DNA from 4 places in the Paenibacillus sp. FSL R7-269 genome. Region 1 is predicted to be linked to each of the others. Evidence: riboswitches for the same ligand, from Rfam matches in the RefSeq annotation. Region 1 holds a riboswitch; each other region holds the start of a gene.

Region 1 (3,135 bases):
TGGTGTTGGTGTTGTTACTGGTGCCGGCGTTGCTGTTGCTGCTGGTACCGTTGTCGGTACTGCTGTTGCAGCCGGAACAGGTATGGATATGTTGCCTGCTCTGGAGAAAAGCGCACTTGCAGGTACGGTTCCCTTCACCTGGCTAGGGCTCTGCCACATCAGATGGACATTGGCATCGCCAGCATTCTCATAGTACTCTACTTTGATATCGTACAATTGCCCGGCAGTTAAGGCTATGCTTCCTGTGCGGGCAGTTCCGCTCTGTTTGACCCAGCTGTCAATGACCGGTGTGCCGTTCACCCACAAGCGGATACCGTCATCCGATGTAGTATAGAACTGATAAGTCTCACTGTAAGCCGGCTTAATCTGTCCGGTCCAGCGAATTGAGAAGTAATCTACGCCCAGTGCGGCATTAGGAGTCCCCTGACGCCAATTGAAGCTGATGACATCATCGTTACGCACCATAACCGGTGTCCCCGAGAGCGTCATGTTCTTGAAGTATTCTCCAAGCAGGCCATTCTGGCCAGGCTTACTCTCCGGGTCGCCGAAGGTTGGGACCGGCTTCTGAGTCGGCGCAACGGTTGGTGTTGCCGTCGGCGTTGGCGTCGGTGTTGCGGTTTGTGTCGGTGTTGCTGTTGGTGTCGGTGATACTGTAGGCGTCGGCGTTGCCGTTGGCGTTGCGATTGGCTTAGGAGCCGCCGCCGGAGCAGACCAGGCCTTATATTGGTCACGGGTTAGTGTGTAACTGTCATTCATGAAATTCTTGATTGTCGCCGTGCTGTTATTCTCATAGAGCATCTTGCCCCAGTTCATCATGAACACGTAATTCTGCTGGTTCAGCTTTAGCTTCGATATATTTGGCATTTCACCGTTCTCGCCGATGCCGATCGGTTTGCCGCCAGCCAGGCTGGTCAGATCATCATGATATTTATTGGAGTAGTCGTTATTATATATATCTGCTGCCAGCACATCCACTCTGTCCGCACCCGGATAAGTCCGTGGATAGGGATCGGAGCTTGCATTAGGCGCATTCGGGTTCCATACCCAGAGCAGATTATTTAACTGATGAACGTTCACGAACCGGTCATACATAATATTCCACAGGGCTGTAAAATTATCTTTCTTCCCCCACCAGAACCAGCCGCCGTTCATTTCGTGGTAAGGTCTCCAGAGGATCGGAACCTTAGCATCCCGCAGGCTTTTCAGAGAGACCGCTACTTTATCCAGATCGGTGATCAGTGCATTATACTCTGGCGTTCCGGGGGTTACGTATTTGTTAAATTGCGCCTGGGTGATCGGCTTCTGCACATTGGACCATTCGTACTTGGTGCCTGGCAGATTCTGGTGGAAGGTCATGGCGACAATGCCGCCCGCTCTGGACCAGTTCGTCGCACTCCAGACGATATTTTTGCGTTGTGCAGCTACTCCGCTCTCACTCTGCCCACCGATTGCTCCCAGCTCATAACCATGCAGTGCTGCGTATTGTCCGCTTGTTCCCTTCAGCTTGTTGCTCAGCTCATCCGGACTCTCGAAATAGTCATGCTGGCCTGTAATGATTCCATTTCCCGAGATATCATACAGATTGTTCAGCAGCTTGACCGCCTCCGCTGAGGCGTTAGGGTTCACCGGCGCTCCTTCAGAGGAGGCAGCCTTGACGGTGGAAGGGGCGATTCCCAGTCCCACAGGTACAGCAGACAATACCACGGCCAGCGACAGCACAGCGCAGAGCAAACGAGACTTACGGTAAGTTTTCACAATATTCTCTTCCTTTCGGTAGCCAGGCTGCCACTCTTGCGAAGGCCCTATAGCTTTGCGTCCCTGTCTTTCGATCAGGTTTGCCTTTGTCGTTTTGGAAGGATCAATCCCTCTTACCGTAAATTATCGTCTTTATGCAATTTTTTTGTAGAGCAAACGCGAATTTCTCCGAATAAATAGTTCCGAGTACCTGTTTTGATTCTGTAACAAATGGTTAAATAGATAAGTTAGACCTACGAAATGAACTGATGTAGCGCTATATCCTCCCAGTCCAGAGTAATACGGATGTTATCTTCCTCTACCAGCTCCGACCCCGTCTGCACCTCAATGAACTCCACATCGGTAAGAGCAAGAATGGCATGCTTGGTCCCTTCCGGTATCCGCACCACATCTCCTGCCTTCACCGTATGCATCTTCTCATTGATGACAATGCTGGCTTCCCCGCTGACGAAGGTCCAGATTTCACTGCGTTTGTGATGCAGCTGATAGCTGATATTTTTGCCCTCATTGATGAAAATCCGCTTGGTCAGCACCTCGTTGCCTTCGTCATACTTTACATAATCTATCACCTTGTAGTGGCCCCAGCGGCGCTCCTCGTACATCGGTCTTTGTTCAAAAGACTTCAGCACTTCCTTGATCCGCGGACTCTCAGTCTTGTGCGTCACCAGAATGCCGTCCGGGCTGGCAGCGATAATCAGATCCTTCGCCCCGATCACGGTAATCGGAATATCCAGCTCGTTAATGAGGCAGGTCCCCTCGGAGTCAGCGGTCACAAAGCCTTTGCCGACATGGTTGCTGGTCATTTCCTCGGTCAAGGTGTTCCAGGTACCCAGGTCCTTCCAGAATCCGGCATACGGCTGTACGACGATGTTCTCTTCTTTCTCTACCACTTCGTAATCGAAGCTGATGGAAGACAGCAGCTTATACTGCTTCTGCAGTTCCTCATAATTAAGCGGCAGCCCTTTGCGCTGCAGGATATCCAGCAGGTAACCCAGACGGAAAGCGAACACCCCGCAGTTCCAGAGAGCCCCCTGGCTAATCAGCTCCTCGGCCTGCACACGGTCCGGCTTCTCCTGGAAGTGGCTGACCTGCAGATAACCATTCGCTCCCGCATCTGCACCCGTTGGAATAATGTAGCCGTATTTCTCCGAAGCATGCTCGGGAACTACGCCCATCAGCGCCAGGTTCGCCCCGCTCACCAGCATGGTGTTCTCCAGTTGCAGTACCGTTTCGAAAAAGGAGGATTCCACGTATGGGTCCACCGGCAGAATCGCCACGGTCTCGCTTGGGGAAACCCCTGCGATGGAATAGAGGTAGGCCGCCGTCAGCGCAATGGCCGGGAACGTATCCCGCCGCTCCGGCTCCACGATGATCGGCACC
Region 2 (3,135 bases), on a different contig from region 1:
TCACAGCATTGAATCCATGGCTGCCGTCATCTACAAACACGCTGCTGTTGTAAGGAATCAATTCGCTCATCGTGCTCATTACCGAAGCCAGAGAGAGCCCCGCCAGTACGGGAAGCTCATCATTGTAATCATTCGAGACTGTGATTTCATGCTTGGTAACCGCTGAGAAGTCCAGCTTCTGGAGATACAGAGCCAGGTTGTCCCTTAAGTCTCCGCCGACAGCAATAGTAGATGAGGTGAGTATTTTACCGACAAAGGTCGGGTCTACATCGAACTGGATCAGCTGCCGCGGATGATTCTCCGGCTTCAGGTTGCAGATGGTCATATCGCTGAGGCGGGACCCCAGAACGATGAAGAGGTCGCTGTTGTTCATCAGTTCATCTCCATGCGAGGAGCCGCCGACGCCTATTGGACCATGGTAGAGCGGATGATCGTAAGCTATAGCGCCTTTGCCGCCTGGAGAGGTGACCACAGGTATGTTAAAGGTCTCGGCCAGCTGGACCAGTTCCTGATGTGCTCCTGAGCGGTTGACGCCCTTACCGGCAATGATCAGGGGTCTAGCGGATTCATTGATCGCCGAGCTGACCCGTTCATAGTTCTGATAGCTGACCAGCCCTTCACGTTCCGGCAGAACAATCCGGCATTCCGCAAGCCGCTCTGTCTGCACATCAAACGGAATGCAGAGATGAACCGGACCTTTTTGGTCACCGAGGGCGATGGATAGGGCATGATTGAAAATGGTGCTGAAATGATCCCCGCGTTCAACGAGCTTGCTGAAGAGGGTGGCCGGCCGGAACATATCCGCCAAATCAGCCAGATAGGAAGTGGAATCCTGACATTGGGGAATGCCCAGCTCCTTGATGGACTGGTGGCCGGTGATGAAGAGGACGGGAAGATTATTGGCCTTGGCATGCGCTGCTGCGGTGAGCAGATTCGTTCCGCCCGGACCGGAAGTGCCGAAGGCTACTCCGAGGCTGCCGGTCTTCAGAGCATAACCGCCGGCAGCGAAGCCGGAGCTAGACTCGTGCCGGCCGGGGATGAACTCAATACCATAGTCAACCAGTTTCAAAGCGATGGGGCAAATAGATTTGCCTATGATTCCAAAAGAATGTGTGACTCCCAAATTGCGTAATGCTTCCGCCATATAATCTGCAACTGTCTTCAGAACATCCACCCCGCAAGTTGTTATTTGTATTAGTCAGCAATAGAAAACCTGTACTCAACATAGGAGCACAGGTCTGTTGCACGAATCACCATAATCAAACGCATAACCTAAGGCGTTTACAGTTTTTCAGCAACCTGGCTGTCATGATCCCACTTCAGAAATGAGACTGTAGATCCATGGCTTTGCGTCATTCCCTTTCGGTGAATTTTGCCGGTATGCGATTATAAATGAATCTGTGAAGAATTTTCCTTTACAATATATTCCTCACTCCTCTTTTGTCAATAACCCCGATGAGAAGAAACTCGGAATTTGACGAATATTCAGGAGTGGAAATGGATGAATATTTGGATTTTCAAACTTTTGAAAATTTTTCCCTTTGGAAGGCTAAAGTCTTAAAATGCAAATGGATATTTAGGGCTATTATTATGAGGAGTAAGCATAAAGCCTCATTACATTCCTGATTTACTGTAAAATGTTAAGAATTCACTAGATATACAGCATTGTAAAATCCACTTATAGGACTTAAGTATTGTATGTGTGCGGTGATGCCTTATAGACAAGCTATGCCTATAGAACGACTATAGTAAAGAAGTGCAAAGCGGATTTTTTACCCTTATGCACAATTTCAACAATTTGTGAATATTACATAACAATCTTAGTTTTGCACAGAAAAAGAGACACCATCTGCAGGAAATCCCGCAGATGTGTCTCTTTTGGTTAAGGTTAGAATTTGAAAATATGAATTGTTTTTTGCAAGTTAAAGACAGCGGAAGTCATCTTCTCTGTCTCCTCAGCTACGGATTGCAGAGCGTGAATCTGTTCGTTCATCGCTGCGGATACCTCTTCGGTCCCTGCGGCGGTCTCCTGGGTGATGGCTGAGATATTCTCGATCGCCCCGGAGATCTTAAGCGCGCTCTCCAGCATAAGGTCACTCTCTGCGGAGAAGGAGGCGATCTGCTCGGTTATGTATTGGACACTATGTACGATCTGAGCAAAAATATTGGCCGTCTCTGTGATCATCTTATTCTGTACCTGGACTACCTCTTCGTTGATGGCGATATTATCAATGGCCTGCTTGATATCTGATTCAATGCTGCGTACCAGCCCGAATACCTCTTTGGTTGAAGCGGTGGATTCCTCAGCCAGCTTGCGGACCTCCTGGGCAACGACAGCGAAGCCACGGCCATGCTCGCCTGCACGGGCTGCTTCAATAGAGGCATTGAGCGACAGCAGATTGGTCTGTTCGGCAATTTCGGTAATCGTCTTGGTAATCATCGTAATGCCGCGCGCGTTCTGTGACAGGGCTTCAATGGTATCCGCCACCTTCTGGGTCGCCTGGATGTTCTTGCGCATGCCTTCGGCCTGGGTATCCACCGATTGCCGTCCCTGTTCAACCAATTCCAGCGTATGTACAGATCGTCTATTCATTTCCTTGGTGGAATTCGTATAATTGGAGACTTTGATTTCGATATCCTTGATCGATTCGGTCATATCAGCAATATCCACTGAGATTTCGTTAGCGCCGAGAGCCAGTTCATTGGAGGAGGAGGCCACCTGCGCCATGACAAATTTCAGATTCTGATTCTTGTCTTCAATCCCGCGGCTGGCGTCCATAACCTGCCGGGTAATCTGTGAGGCATCGGTGAGGATTTTTTTGAGCTTGTCAATCATGGTGTTGAAGGACCGGCTAATGTCACCCATAGAGCCGCTCTCGTCGGCACGGCTGGTGAAGTCGCCTTTGGCAATGGTGTGTGTTACATTGGAGATGTCTTCGAATGAAGATGTAAGCGTTCTCTCAATGAAGCGCGCAAGCGGGTAAGTCAGCGCTGCCAGAACGGCGACAAGAATAATGCCGATGAGCAGCCTGTCCATAAGGATTAGTGTGATTAAAACAGGGACAGCGAATAAAGCGGCAACCAGGTAACATCCGGTGACGATTTTTTGTTTCAACGGCAGCTTGTTCATCCAGT
Region 3 (3,135 bases), on a different contig from region 1:
AGAAAATAATATCATAAGGCTTGCCCAGAATATGAGCCAGCACATTAAGTCTTCCGCGGTGGGCCATGCCCATCAGGATATGCTCTGCGCCGTCATGCGCGGCGGCCCGCACAATCTCATCCAGCATCGGCACGAGGGCATCATTGCCCTCCAGGCTGAACCGCTTTTGGCCGACGAAGGTCTTGTGCAGGAAGGTCTCGAAATGCTCCACCTGAACCAGCCGCTTCAGCAGCTCTTTGCGCTCTGTATTATTCAGCGGGGCAGGGGAGGTCATCGATTCCGCCTGGCTGTTGAGCCAGCGCAGCTCGCGTTCATCATGCACATGCCCGAATTCATAGGCAATGGTCTGGGTATAGGCCTGACGCATTCTGTGGACGGCATCCATCGCGGTATGCACATCTGCAGGGGCATTATCCCAGATCAGCGAAGCGGGCAGAGCATTAAGATCCTCGCGGGTAAGCTCGTAGGTCTCCAGCTCCAGCCATTTGGCCATCGGGTTCTTGCTGCGCTCCAGCGGGTCAATGTCTGCGGCCATATGGCCATATATTCGAATATTGGCGATCAGCTTCGAGGCCTTGACAGCCTTCTTGAGCCACTCGGCATCTGCTGATACGGCAGGCCTTGGAGCCCTCTCGGCATCGGGTGCCAGTGGAGGGGGGCCGGATACGGTGAAGAGATCGCGGTAATGTTGTTCAACAGAAGAGGGGTCCTTGACAAATTGCTCATATCTTTCTTGGATGTAGCCCAGATTGGGGCCGTAGTATTTGCTCCATACTGTGTCGTTATAGGGCTCTTTGACTGCCATGAATAGGTCCTCCTAACGGATAAACTCCACGCGAGGCATCCAGTGTGCCACTTGGCGGAGCTGCAAATGTTTGCGGTTTCATTCTCATCCTATTGTGCTACTTTCCGGCGGGGTAATCAATTCATACTTTCGGTCAATCCGTTCGCAATTCGGCATGATTCATTACAGTATTCATACGGAACTATCATAAATAGAAATAAATCCATATCACTGTCCGTTATCTATACAGATGGGTAATTGTCTCTATACGATGTTGCGTGGTGCGGTAAAGCGGAGTAGTTAGAGTTCCCTTTAGCATAATTAAACTATTACTTAGGGTTTGAACTTGGAACTGGAAATATTTATACAAGCCGCTGGCAATTTCAGCTAAGTTTCCTCACATTTTATCATAAAAAAATTCCAGAAAACGACACACTAATCGCGTATGATCTTGTATAATGTTATTGCGGAGAACGGTTTCATCGATTCTTGCCAGATCCTTTCATGATGGAAAGGGTCCAGTAAAAGGTAAACCTGCCGAAAGACAGGGGCACAAAGTCTCGGATCTAACGTAGAGATACTACAAAGTAGCAATACTACTATGATGGCCGGACTGCCTGGGGACGCGAAAATTCTAGGAGGAGATTTCTTGGATATGTCCAACCAGGGGAATGACGAGCTGCAGGCAGTAGATCTGGATTTAGAATGGGTGCACTTGCTGATGTCTGCCAAGCAGGCGGGGATCGCGGCGGAGGATATCCGCCGGTTTCTAAGTGAAAAGGCACTCCAGGCGATGTAAGGGCGGTCATCATTGTTAGGATACATACAGAAAAGGCACAGCGTCCGGTACGCTGTGCCTTTTCTGTATGCCGCTTGAAAGAATGCCCTCGCCGAAGGCGGCCTCCCTGCCGTGCGGAGTCTTCCTTGAGGCATACGATGCTACGTCTAGTTGTCCTTTTGTTCCATGCGCCATTTCTGGTAATCGAGGAATTCCTTGAATTCGCGTTTGCTTATACCGGAGGCCATAGCCTCCTGAACCAGCCGGAACCATTCCCCGTCCAGTGCCTGTTCTTCCGTCTCTGCCAGTCCGCCATACAGCAGTACATGAATGGATACCTGAAGCGCGTCTGCGATTTTTTCGATGAATTGAATGGAGGGGTTGGATTGAATATTCCGTTCCACATTACTGAGGTATGATTTCGCCACATCAGCCTTATCCGCAAGCTCGGATAGCGAATAGCCCTTCTCCAGCCGGAGTTTGTGGATGCGGCTTCCCATAGTATCTGACACGATTACAACGCCCTCCGTACTTTTTTGGTAAAAGATAAGAAGTGATATGCTTCGCGCTATACCGTAGCCCTATCTTTCTCGCAGAAACGGTGCCGCTCTTTAAAAAGAAGACAAAGCCGTTTCCACTTGTCAGTATAACAAAAATCTGCAAATCGGACAAAAATCCTTGAACCCGGAAGCGGGGAAAAGGAAACGGCATACCCGGCCCGGATGGGGGAGGATATGCCGTTCTTGATCGATAAATGCAGCTTTGGCCTACTTGGCTTCTCCCACTCCTTGAAGTGCATCGAAGGTCCAGTTCAATGCTAAGCCGTCACCCTGGAAAATATTCTGATCGAGCGTATTGTCCACGAACTCGAAGGCGATCTTGAAGGTCTTGGACCCGGCTGCGGCAATCCCTCCCGGCAGTATACCTGCTGCTACGAGATCGTAGCTGGGGGTGTTTTTCAGATCCTTCAGGGAGATCTCGGACAGCACATGACCGCTTAATGAACCGCCGGTGTATGAATTATCGAGGAGCTTGACCTTGAAGTGGTCTCCGAGATCCTGGCCTGCGTTATCGCCCTTGGCATCGGTCACGGTGTAAGTGGTGGCAAGCTTGAGGAATTTGATATCCAGTGTGCCGTCATTGGACAAGGTGAAGGTGCGGACGGTATAGTCTCCCGGCTTCAGATTCGTCAACGCTACCGGAGTATTGAAGGAAGAGCCAAGCTTCAGCGTACCTGCGGCGAAGGTTGCCGTGCTGGTGGCTGTGGAGCTGAAGTAAGCGAACGTGCCCCCGCCGATTAAAGACAAACCCAGTGCTGCTGATGCTACGCCAAGACCCAATGTTTTTTTGATACCCATGATTAATTTCCTCCTCGAATGGTTTGTTTTGTTGGTAAATTATTTGAGACTGCCTTTTTCCTGGTTGGCTTCAAAATTCAGCGTCAGCGCAAGCGTATCGCCCTGATAATAGTTCTGCGGCTGGAGAGTCTCCTTGAAGGCGAATTGAATGAGCAGATTATCGGAGGTTCCGGCTTTAATGCCGGACTTCTCTCCGCCCAGGATCGCTCCGAGAA
Region 4 (3,135 bases), on a different contig from region 1:
TGAATTTCCTGACGATATTTTGAAGAAAAATTGCTCCGGATTGGCTGCCGGCTGGTATAATTGGGATATTCGGCGGGAAATCTTCCTATATATAAGGATAGTTGTGCTCTGAGGCGGTCTACCGCTGGAGAGGGGCAGGAATGCCGGGAAGGGGCGTATGCATAATAGATGGGAAGCCTTCTAATTGCATGGCTTTGTATGCTTTGTTTGTTTCTTGCGTTCAGGGATCAGGTCAGCCGTAGAATCTTGTACCCGGTAGCTGTGGTGGTTATATGCGGCACGTTGGGGTATTGGACGTTGTTAATGTAATTGCATCCGGGTGATCATTTAATGCAGAAGTCTTCCGCTTGCGGCAGGCTTCTTTGTTATCCTTGCTTCGGGCCGCCCTGCGCCGTCTTCTCCATACCCAGATACCTGTGCATATGCAGAGTGGCCTGGGCGGCAATCACGTCATCCAGCAGCAGCATCCGCTCGTGATAACCCCTGCAGACGAATTTGGCTTCAACACCCGCCTCCAGCCGATTCTGTTCATAGACCCTCAGACCACGGGCGCGCATCCCGGCACGGACCTCCCGCAGATCGGCAGAAACGGCATGGACTGCCCTCTGGATGACCTCCAGATAAGGCGCAGGCGTGCGAAGCTCTGAGGATATAGCAGAAGCATCGCGCTCGAAGGCGGATAGAATAAGCGGCAGCAAAATATAGGATTTGACCAGCAGGTTATCCTGGCTCTCTGCTCTATGCATCCCTCTCAACCCCTCAAAGAGAACGTATATTCGCATTGTAACTCATCCTTCAAAAAATAATCAATGGGTTTTATAAATTAACTCAAATAATGTGACATTTTTCACAATAAAATCAAATGAATTATTTTATATTAAAATTGAAATATTAAAGATTGAAAAATAAATCAGCTCAAAGGAGAATGGCAATGAGTCATGAAGGAAGTCTCCGCCGTGGTTTAGTATTCGGGATCATTCTAAGTGTTCCGCTCTGGGTATCAATGATTGGCTGGATTCAGCTGTTTGGGTCCGCCTAGGCGACATTTTATTCAAAATATATGAATTCTATTAGCAGGTGTCGTCCTTATGGGCGGCACTTTTTTTCGGGGCTAAGATTCCCATAAATAGGGGGGATTACATTGAACAGAAGCGAAATGGGAGGGGAGATGGGCTTCGGGTGATAAAAATAGGACAAATGCATCAAATTTTAATAATATAAATTGATATAATTATAGAAAAGCGGGATAAACGGCTACAGCCAATTCTCTGATTTCTCGACTTTTTTCGTCAATAGATAAAAAAGAGACTCGTCTCTTAACCCTTATGGTACAAGGGATCAAAGAGGAACCTTCGCAAAAAATAATTTCAAAAAATATACTGGGAATGGATTGACAACAGGGTGGGGGAGCGGATAAACTAAAATAGTACAAAAGTAACAAATGTCATAGACTCAACAACGAATTTACATAAGCAAATCTCAATTTCATACCGAAATCATGTACAAACGCAAACCGTATCGAAAGAACGGGACGCAAAGTCAGGAATCTACTGTCTCTAAAGTTGAGGCTAGGGTCGTCCGGCCGCCGTGAAGCTAACCCTTCGTGGCGGTCTTTTTGTTGTTATAGTTGCGTGACAGATTCATAGAATAGTAACTAGGAGGTGTGGACTATTGAAAAAAAGAGTGCGTAAAACAGCCGCCATCATTATGGCTGGCCTATTGACCTTATCCAGTGCTTTTACGTGGGGGACGGATGTTAGAGCAGCTTCAGGGGTGCCGTATACGCCAACACCGGTTTTAGGAGTCGCAGGGAATTTTAATGCTTTTATCCTCGGGGATTTTGCACAGAGCAATGATCAGATTGAGGGCCGCCTGGCAGCGGCAGGGAACATTACCCTCTCCGGAGGTTACGGAGTAGCAAGAGCATACAGTGGTGCTGCGCCGACGGATGTACTTGTGGCCGGTAAGAATTTTGTACATTCAGGCAGTGGAGAGATCTATGGAAATGTGGTATTTGGGGATAGCTTTACAGCCAATGAGCCTGGTGTCAACATTAGAGGCGGGAAGAAAAATGCCAGCCCGATTGATTTTGCAGCCGAGCGGGAGTTTCTAATCTCGCGTTCCACAGAGTATGGGGCCTTGGCCGACACGAATGAGATTGGCAATAATCATTATGGACAGCTTACGATAAATGCACCAGATCGCTTCAATGTGGTTCATCTGGATGCCGCGACACTGGCGAGTACGAATTATATTCAGTTCAACATTGCCCAGAACGCTACGCTGATTATTAATATAAGCGGGCCTACAGTCAATGTGCCGAGCTTTTCAATGAAGGACGGCAGAGCCAGTCAAGTATTGTTCAACTTTTACGAAGCCTCTGAGGTGAATATCGCTTATACCTCATTCTACGGGACGATCCTCGCACCTAGAGCGGATGTTCATTATGCCGGAGCAGAGCTTTACGGGACCCTGATTGCAAAATCTTTTCGCGGCGGGGTTGAGATGCACCTTGGGATGTACGAGGGAGAGGGGCCGCCGCCGAGTCCGACGCCGACCGCAACGCCGACCCCTAGTCCATCACCGACACCAACTGTGAAGCCTACACCGACGGTAACGCCGACACCGACTGTGAAGCCAACACCGACGGTAACGCCAACACCGACGGTAACACCAACACCGACAGTAAAACCAACACCGACGGTAACGCCGACACCGACTGTGAAGCCTACACCAACGGTAACGCCAACACCGACAGTGAAGCCTACACCGACCATAAAACCGTCACCTACACCTGTGTGCACTCCAACTCCAAAGCCGACACCAACCGTGAAGCCGACGCCAACGCCGACTGTGAAGCCGACGCCAACACCGACAGTGAAGCCGACGCCAACACCAACCGTGAAGCCAACGCCAACACCAACCGTGAAGCCAACGCCAACACCAACCGTGAAGCCAACGCCAACACCGACAGTGAAGCCAACACCAACGCCAACAGCGGTGCCAACACCAACGCCAACAGCGGTGCCAACACCAACGCCAACAGCGGTGCCAACACCAACGCCAACGGCAGAGCCAACACCAACGCCAACAGCGGTACCGACACCAACGCCAACAGCGGTGCCAACACCAACG

Evidence for each region. A riboswitch is a leader RNA that binds a small molecule or an ion and turns the genes downstream of it on or off. The one in region 1 is predicted to bind cyclic di-GMP.
Region 2: it holds a riboswitch for cyclic di-GMP, as region 1 does, so the genes downstream of both, C162_RS23030 (thiamine pyrophosphate-binding protein) here and C162_RS08875 (PA14 domain-containing protein) in region 1, are expected to answer to the same signal.
Region 3: it holds a riboswitch for cyclic di-GMP, as region 1 does, so the genes downstream of both, C162_RS35440 (anti-repressor SinI family protein) here and C162_RS08875 (PA14 domain-containing protein) in region 1, are expected to answer to the same signal.
Region 4: it holds a riboswitch for cyclic di-GMP, as region 1 does, so the genes downstream of both, C162_RS36295 (choice-of-anchor A family protein) here and C162_RS08875 (PA14 domain-containing protein) in region 1, are expected to answer to the same signal.

What each region holds. Positions count from the first base shown of each region.
Region 1 is NZ_ASPS01000019.1:60,736-63,870, reverse strand. It holds gene C162_RS08875 (PA14 domain-containing protein) at 1-1,755, opposite strand, end outside; cyclic di-GMP riboswitch class I at 1,770-1,850, opposite strand; gene C162_RS08870 (sugar phosphate nucleotidyltransferase) at 1,989-3,135, opposite strand, start outside.
Region 2 is NZ_ASPS01000053.1:107,156-110,290, reverse strand. It holds gene C162_RS23030 (thiamine pyrophosphate-binding protein) at 1-1,174, opposite strand, end outside; cyclic di-GMP riboswitch class I at 1,291-1,387, opposite strand; gene C162_RS23025 (methyl-accepting chemotaxis protein) at 1,889-3,135, opposite strand, start outside.
Region 3 is NZ_ASPS01000031.1:144,604-147,738, forward strand. It holds gene C162_RS16620 (2-oxoglutarate dehydrogenase E1 component) at 1-805, opposite strand, end outside; cyclic di-GMP riboswitch class I at 1,302-1,405, shown strand; gene C162_RS35440 (anti-repressor SinI family protein) at 1,440-1,583, shown strand; gene C162_RS16625 (helix-turn-helix domain-containing protein) at 1,730-2,062, opposite strand; gene C162_RS16630 (TasA family protein) at 2,330-2,920, opposite strand; gene C162_RS16635 (TasA family protein) at 2,960-3,135, opposite strand, start outside.
Region 4 is NZ_ASPS01000144.1:77,775-80,909, forward strand. It holds gene C162_RS32920 (ASCH domain-containing protein) at 1-3, shown strand, start outside; gene C162_RS32925 (hypothetical protein) at 366-746, opposite strand; cyclic di-GMP riboswitch class I at 1,498-1,590, shown strand; partial or broken gene C162_RS36295 (choice-of-anchor A family protein) at 1,672-3,135, shown strand, end outside.